3 regions of the Aquabacterium sp. NJ1 genome follow, and region 2 is predicted to be linked to each of the others. Evidence: predicted binding sites of a transcription regulator. Region 2 holds the regulator's gene; each other region holds the start of a gene.

Region 1 (2,266 bases), 220 kb from region 2:
GGCCTGGTCCTCCTCACGCGGGAACTCGTAGTGAACCTTGGCCTTGACACGCGGGTTGCCCGCCGCCACGTTGGCCACATGCTCACGGAAGGCGTGCACGCCGCCATGTCGGCAAGCGTGGATGAAGCGCACCTCGCGCTTGGGCGCGTTCCGGGTCAAGGCCTCCAGCATCGACACCATGGGCGTGAGGCCCACGCCGGCGCTGATCAGCACCACGGGGTTGTCGCGGTCCTGGTGCAGCACGAAGTCGCCCATGGGTGGCGACACCTCGATCACATCACCTTCCTTCACACTGGCGTGCAGCAGGTTGGACACCATGCCCTGCGGGCGCGCTGCTTCTTCGTCCCCGCTTTCACGCTTGACCGAGATGCGCAGCGACTGGCCGCCAGGCGCGGCAGACAGGCTGTACTGGCGCGGCTGGCTGTAGCCCAGCGCTGGCACGAACAGCTTCACCGACACGTATTGCCCAGGCTGGTAGGCAGGCACCTCGCCACCATCGGCAGGCACCAGGTAGAAGGACGTGATCTCCTCGCTCTCAACCTGCTTGTGCTCGACGCGGAAGTTGCGCCAGCCGCTCCAGCCGCCTTGCACCTGTGCCGCCTGTGCATACAGCTTGTTCTCGATGCCCACCAGCACATCAGCCAGTTGGCCGTAGGCAGCGCCCCAGGCCTCGATCAGCTCGTCCGTGGCCAGTGCACCCAGCACCTCGCGGATGGATGCCAGCAGATGGCGCCCGACGATGGCGTAATGCTCCGCGCGGATGCCCAGGCTCACGTGCTTGTTGGCGATCAATTCCAGCACCGGCATCAGCACGCCGGGGTTGTCGATGTGCTGCGCATAAGCCGCCACGGCCATGGCCAGGGCCTGCTGCTGGCTGCCTTCACGCTGGTGGCCCTGGTTGAAGATAGCCTTGAGTTCGGGGTTGTACTCGAACATGCGGGCATAGAAATGACGCGTCAATGCCACGCCTTGCTCCTTGAGCAGGGCTGCCGTGCCTTTGACAAGTTCGCGATGGGTCTGGGTCAACATGGAAATCCTTGAGGTGCTTCAATTTCAATAACATTCATTCTACATGAATGTTTAAGAACCTTGAAATCCTGCCTCCGGATTGACCAGGGTCAACCGTAAGGCCTCTCCAGATCGGAACACTACCCGTAGCGTTTTGAAGACCAACCAAACACTACATCTAGCAGGAGCCCCGCATGCCAGACACCCCCCTCGCCTCGACGGAGGCCTGCGCGGTCGCCGTGATCAAGCGCAATGGCGCCACCGCCAGCTTCCATCTGGACAAGATCGCCCACGCCATCGAAAGCGCAGGCCAGGCCACCGGTGAATTCGACGCCCTGCGCGCTGCCGACCTGGCCCGCATGGTCAGCCTCACCTTGCAGCGGCGCGTGCCCACCGTCGAGCAGATCCAGGATCAGGTCGAACGCACGCTGATCGAAGCAGGCCACTTCAACACGGCCCGTGCCTACATCGTCTACCGCGAGCAGCGCAGCACCTTGCGCCGCGACAAGGCCTGCGCCGTGGACGTCGAGCGCTCGGTCAACGAATACCTCTCGCAGCAAGACTGGCGTGTCAACGCCAATGCCAATCAGGGCTACTCGCTGGGCGGCCTGATCCTCAACGTCTCGGGCAAGGTCATCGCCAACTACTGGCTGGCCCACGTCTACCCCGCGGAGATCGGCCATGCCCACCGCGAGGCCGACATCCACATCCACGATCTGGACATGCTCTCGGGCTACTGCGCCGGCTGGTCGCTGCGCACCTTGCTGCACGAAGGCCTCAACGGTGTGCCCGGCAAAGTGGAAGCCGGCCCACCCAAGCACCTGTCCAGCGCCGTGGGCCAGATCGTCAACTTCCTGGGCACGCTGCAAAACGAATGGGCCGGTGCCCAGGCCTTCAGCTCCTTCGACACCTACCTCGCGCCCTATGTGCGCAAGGACAGCCTGAGCTACGAGCAAGTCCGCCAGTGCATCCAGGAGCTGGTCTACAACCTCAACGTGCCTTCACGCTGGGGCACACAAACCCCCTTCACCAACCTGACGTTTGACTGGACCTGCCCCGACGACCTCAAGGAGCAGGTACCCGTCATCGCAGGCGTTGAAATGCCCTTTGCCTATGGCGACCTGCAAGTGGAGATGGACCTGATCAACCAGGCCTACATCGACGTGATGATGCGCGGCGACGCCAAGGGCCGCGCCTTCACCTTCCCCATCCCCACCTACAACATCACCAAGGACTTCCTCTGGGATCACCCCAACAC
Region 2 (2,266 bases):
GCTGGACACGTCTGTTGGCCAGGTGAGGGCGCCATCCGAGGCACCCGCCATCCAGGCGCGCAACCATTCTGCTGAACAGTCTCGCGAGTCCGTGGATCGGTAAAACCCCTAGGGGGTATGCCCCCTTATTTAGGGGTTATTCCTCGCTCGTTGTGTGACCCGTCGTAGGAATATGTGACTTGTGTCCCAGTTCAACGAAGGAGAACCGAATGACACAGCGCGTACTGCACGCTGCCCAGATCTTGTGGCCTGCTTTCCTGATTGCAGGGGTTCTAGAGATGGTGGTGTTTTCGTGGGTTGACCCGACCCAGTTGCGGATCGGTCAGTGGCAACCTGATGCCCAGACAACCTACAGTCTCGCGTTCTTCGTGTTCTGGGGTTTGGTGACGCTATCGTCGCTGCTCAGCCACTGGATGATGCGGGTGTCTGACTCTCCCGCGCATGCGCGCAGAGTGCGTCGCCATGCACGCCGCCAGCAGGTGCACAACCACGCTTGAATGAAAAAGGCCCGCTGAGTGCGGGCCTTTGCTTTTTGGGTGGTGCCGGCGGTATCGGCAGTATTGATGCGTCAGCAGCGCACGCTGTTGACCAGCGCGCGCAAGCCGGCTTCATCCGTGATGCGGATGTCGCGCTGCTTCACTTCCAGCAAGCCTTCTTCCTGGAACTTGGAGAAGGTACGGCTGACGGTTTCCAGCTTCAGCCCCAGGTAGCTGCCAATTTCTTCACGCGTCATGCGCAGCACCAGCGCAGACGCGGAGAAGCCGCGTGCGTGCAGACGCTGGGTCAGGTTCAGCAAGAAGGCCGCCAGGCGTTCTTCCGCGCGCATGCTGCCCAAAAGCAGCATCACGCCGTGGTCGCGCACAATTTCGCGGCTCATGATCTTGTGGAACTGGTGCTGCAGGTCCGAGAACTCGCGCGACAGGTCTTCCAGTTGCGAGTAGGGGATCACGCAGACCTGGGAGTCTTCCAGGGCGATGGCATCACAGGCGTGGCGGTCGGTGCTGATGCCGTCCAGCCCCAGCAGTTCGCCGGCCATCTGGAAGCCAGTCACTTGATCACGCCCATCTTCAGATGAAACGCGTGTCTTGAAGAAACCCGTCCGCACGGCATAGACCGAGCGGAAGGGGTCACCCGTGTGGAACAGCGCGTCACCGCGCTTGACGGTCTTGCGTGTGGCCACCAGGGAGTCAAGGTGCGACAACTGGGGTTGCGACAAGCCCACAGGCAGGCACAACTCGCGCAGGTTGCAACTCGAACAGGCTACTTTGAATGTGTCGTATTTCATGGAACAGCCAGACGCGCCGCCTTGGTCGTGATGACAGGAATGTTGTTGGGCGGTCGAGTCAGAAACGTCTGCGATGGGAAATGTACTGTTCAGCATGAGGAACCTCAAAGGTTGCCCGATTGTTGCTGCTTCCGTGTCGCCGACCTTGAGCCAGATCAACCCAACTAGGCGACAGTTTGGCACAGTCCCCGGCATGAGTGAACCGGTCCTGCTATCAAATCACGTTGCGCCCGCGATTTCCCGCGAGATGCTGTCTCGCCTGGACGTAAGCGGTCCGCGCTACACCTCCTACCCGACGGCAGACCGCTTCGTGGAGGCGTACGGCCCCGCGCAGTACCTGCAAGCCCTGCAGCAACGCGTGGAGGGCGGTGGTGCGGTGGGTGGCGCGGCTACGCCGCTGTCCATCTATGTGCACATTCCGTTTTGCGAGTCGGTTTGTTATTACTGCGCTTGCAACAAGGTGATTACCAAGCACCACGAGCGCGCGCTGGAATACCTGGACGCGCTGCGCACGGAAATCGAATTGGTGGTGGCGCAACTGGGCCGTGGGCAAGCGGTGTCCCAGCTGCACTTCGGTGGCGGTAGCCCGACCTTCCTGACCGACGACGAGCTGGAGGGCCTGCTGGCCACCTTGCAGTCGGCGTTCCGCTTTGTGCCAGGTGGTGAATATTCGATCGAAATCGACCCGCGGACGATTGATGCCTCGCGCCTCAAGCGCCTGGCAGCCATGGGTTTCAACCGCCTGAGCTTTGGGGTTCAGGACTTTGACCCGCACGTCCAGCATGCCGTGCACCGCGTGCAGCCCTTCGAGCAGGTCGCCGAGTTGATGCAGGCGGCGCGCGCCGAGGGCTTCGAGTCCATCAACATGGACCTGATCTACGGCTTGCCCAAGCAATCGCTGGAGAGCTTTCAGCGTACGCTCAATCAGGTCACCAGCCTGAAGCCGGATCGTGTCGCGCTGTATGCCTACGCCCACCTGCC
Region 3 (2,266 bases), 1.7 Mb from region 2:
TGGGCCAGTTGCAACCGGGTGGCCCCAAGGGCCGGGCGCCCGACCCTGCCTGACCGCTTCGTCTGACTCGGGGCGGGCTTTCCCTCGATTGTCGGGGAGGTGACATGAGCGGCTGAGGCGCGCTTGCATCATCGCCCGCCATGGCAACCCTCACGGCAGTACAGCGCGAGCTTTTGCGCAGCGACATCTGGTTTTCACAGGTGCCGCCGCCCCTGGCCGAGTCCTTGATGAACCAGGCCTTGCTCAAGACCCTGCGTGATGGCGAGACCCTGTTCAGCCGGGGCGAGGCGGTGGACGGCCTGTATGCCGTGCTGGAAGGCGCGCTGCACATCTCCGGGGTGACGCGCGATGGCCGGGAGGCCGTGCTGTCCTTGATCGAGCCGCCGATGTGGTTTGGCGAGATCGCCTTGTTCGATCGCCTGCCGCGCACCCATGATGCCGTGGCCGAAGGGGCCACCACCGTGGTGTTCGTGCCTTTGTCGGTGCTGGACACCTTGCTGGACGCCCACCCGATCTACTGGCGCTACTTTGGTGTGCTGATGGCCTTCAAGGTGCGCATGGCCTTCATCGCGCTGGAAGACCTGGCCATCGTGCAACCGGCCGAGCGTCTGGCGCGCCGCCTGGTCTGGCTGACGTATTGCGCGGTCACCGGTGGCGAGATGGGGCGGCGCAGGCTGACCATCAAGCAGACCCAGCTGGCCTTGATGATGTCCTTGTCGCGCCAGACCGTGAACCAGTTGCTGCGGGCGCTGGAACAGCGCGGTGTGATCCGCCTGTCCTACGGCCTGATCGATGTGCTGGACACCGCCGCGCTGGTGGACGCGGCCATGCTGACGCCGGTCGAGCGCCGCATGCTGGAGCGTGCCGGTTTCTTTCTGCCGGCCACGTCTTGATCTGGCCTTGCGCCCCGTATCCATCGGGGTTCTGAGGTCTTTCCCTGATTTGTCGTTGTCTTGACATGGATGAAGGGCGGCCTTGCCCACCATGACGCCATCGTTCATCCAACCAAGTGTTTGAGGAGATGGTCATGTCCAGACAATCGCGTTTTGCCCGGGCCCGCGTGCCCGTGATGGGGGCCGTGGCCTTCGCTGCGCAGGCGGCCTTGCTGGCCGGTGTGCAGGCCGCACCGGCTTTCCCGAATCAGGAGACGCTGTGCAACTTCAACGCCGCACGCGAGCAGCAGCGTGCGGCCTCGGCGCAGAACTTCGGCACACCCACGGTGTCGCAGATGCTGGTCAATGGCGCCGTGGTGTGGACGGCCGGTGCCGCCAATGCCACGCCCGTGCTCAAGCCGGGCGACACGGTCACGCTCAAGGGCAGTGGTTTCGGGCAGGGCACCGACATCGACTTCAGCAAGATCATGATCGGCAACGCGCGCGTGCTGGAGACCGACCTGGTGATGTACGAGCAGAAGCTTGACCTCATCTCGACGGCCAACTACGAAACCGGCGTGGTGCGCAGCAGCTGGCCCAAGGACGTGCTGGCCTGGTCGGACACGCAGGTGCAGTTCCGCGTGCCACCGCATGCCAGCAAGGGCCCCTTGAAGCTGCAGGTGCAAAAGCGCACGGGCTACCTCAACTCGCTGATCAAGTCCGGCCCGCACAACGTGATCGATGCGCAGGTCTACCGTGTGCCGGCGCCAGCCAACCCCAATTGCGACGTGGTGTCCACGCTGTCGGAAGAGACCAAGGCCATCACGCCCATCGATGTGGCCGTGAGCAACCCCAGCTTCGCGGCGATGGTGACGCTGGGGCGGCAGATGTTCTGGTCTTACGACTACAACCTGGGCCTGAGCCACAAGTTCAAGAACCTGGACTGGGCCAAGATCCTCAGCTACAAGACGACGGACCCGTACACCCGTGCGGCAGCCGACCCGCAGGTCCTGTTCGGGGCTTACAAGATCAACAGCAGCGAGGTGCCAGCCGAGGCTTACACCGATGTGTACTTCAAGCCTTATCCGCAGCTCAACCCCACGCCGGGCCTGCTGGGCATCGGCCCGCAACTGACCGAGGGCAACACGAGCTCGACGGGGTGGGTGGGTTACCGCAAGGCCGAGTCCATTCACCCGCTGCTGGGCAAGGGCGCATGGGCCGGCTTCAACTGCGCGTCCTGCCACGGCTACCGCATCAGCTACAGCAAGGGCGCGGGCACCATCACAAAGGTGTTCCCTGGGCTGCCCAACCCGGGCTGGTCCATGAAGTGGGCGGTGCTGGGTGACAAGACCGGCGCGACCACGGCGACCTTCTCATACATCACGGGCACCGAG

Evidence for each region. The regulator FNR, encoded in region 2, switches genes on or off when oxygen is low (the NO sensors DNR and NnrR bind a similar motif). The targets are predictions, from matches to a motif close to TTGATNNNNATCAA.
Region 1: the regulator FNR is predicted to act here: its motif matches at 1,109-1,122, upstream of JY96_RS19585 (ribonucleoside triphosphate reductase).
Region 3: the regulator FNR is predicted to act here: its motif matches at 954-967, upstream of JY96_RS13110 (IPT/TIG domain-containing protein).

What each region holds. Positions count from the first base shown of each region.
Region 1 covers NZ_JRKM01000001.1:4,541,915-4,544,180, reverse strand. The annotation lists gene hmpA (NO-inducible flavohemoprotein) at 1-1,029, opposite strand, end outside; gene JY96_RS19585 (ribonucleoside triphosphate reductase) at 1,203-2,266, shown strand, end outside.
Region 2 covers NZ_JRKM01000001.1:4,759,617-4,761,882, forward strand. The annotation lists gene JY96_RS20590 (hypothetical protein) at 1-103, shown strand, start outside; gene JY96_RS20595 (hypothetical protein) at 210-497, shown strand; gene fnr (fumarate/nitrate reduction transcriptional regulator Fnr) at 569-1,285, opposite strand; gene hemN (oxygen-independent coproporphyrinogen III oxidase) at 1,479-2,266, shown strand, end outside.
Region 3 covers NZ_JRKM01000001.1:3,053,060-3,055,325, forward strand. The annotation lists gene JY96_RS13100 (Crp/Fnr family transcriptional regulator) at 1-53, shown strand, start outside; gene JY96_RS13105 (Crp/Fnr family transcriptional regulator) at 141-893, shown strand; gene JY96_RS13110 (IPT/TIG domain-containing protein) at 1,028-2,266, shown strand, end outside.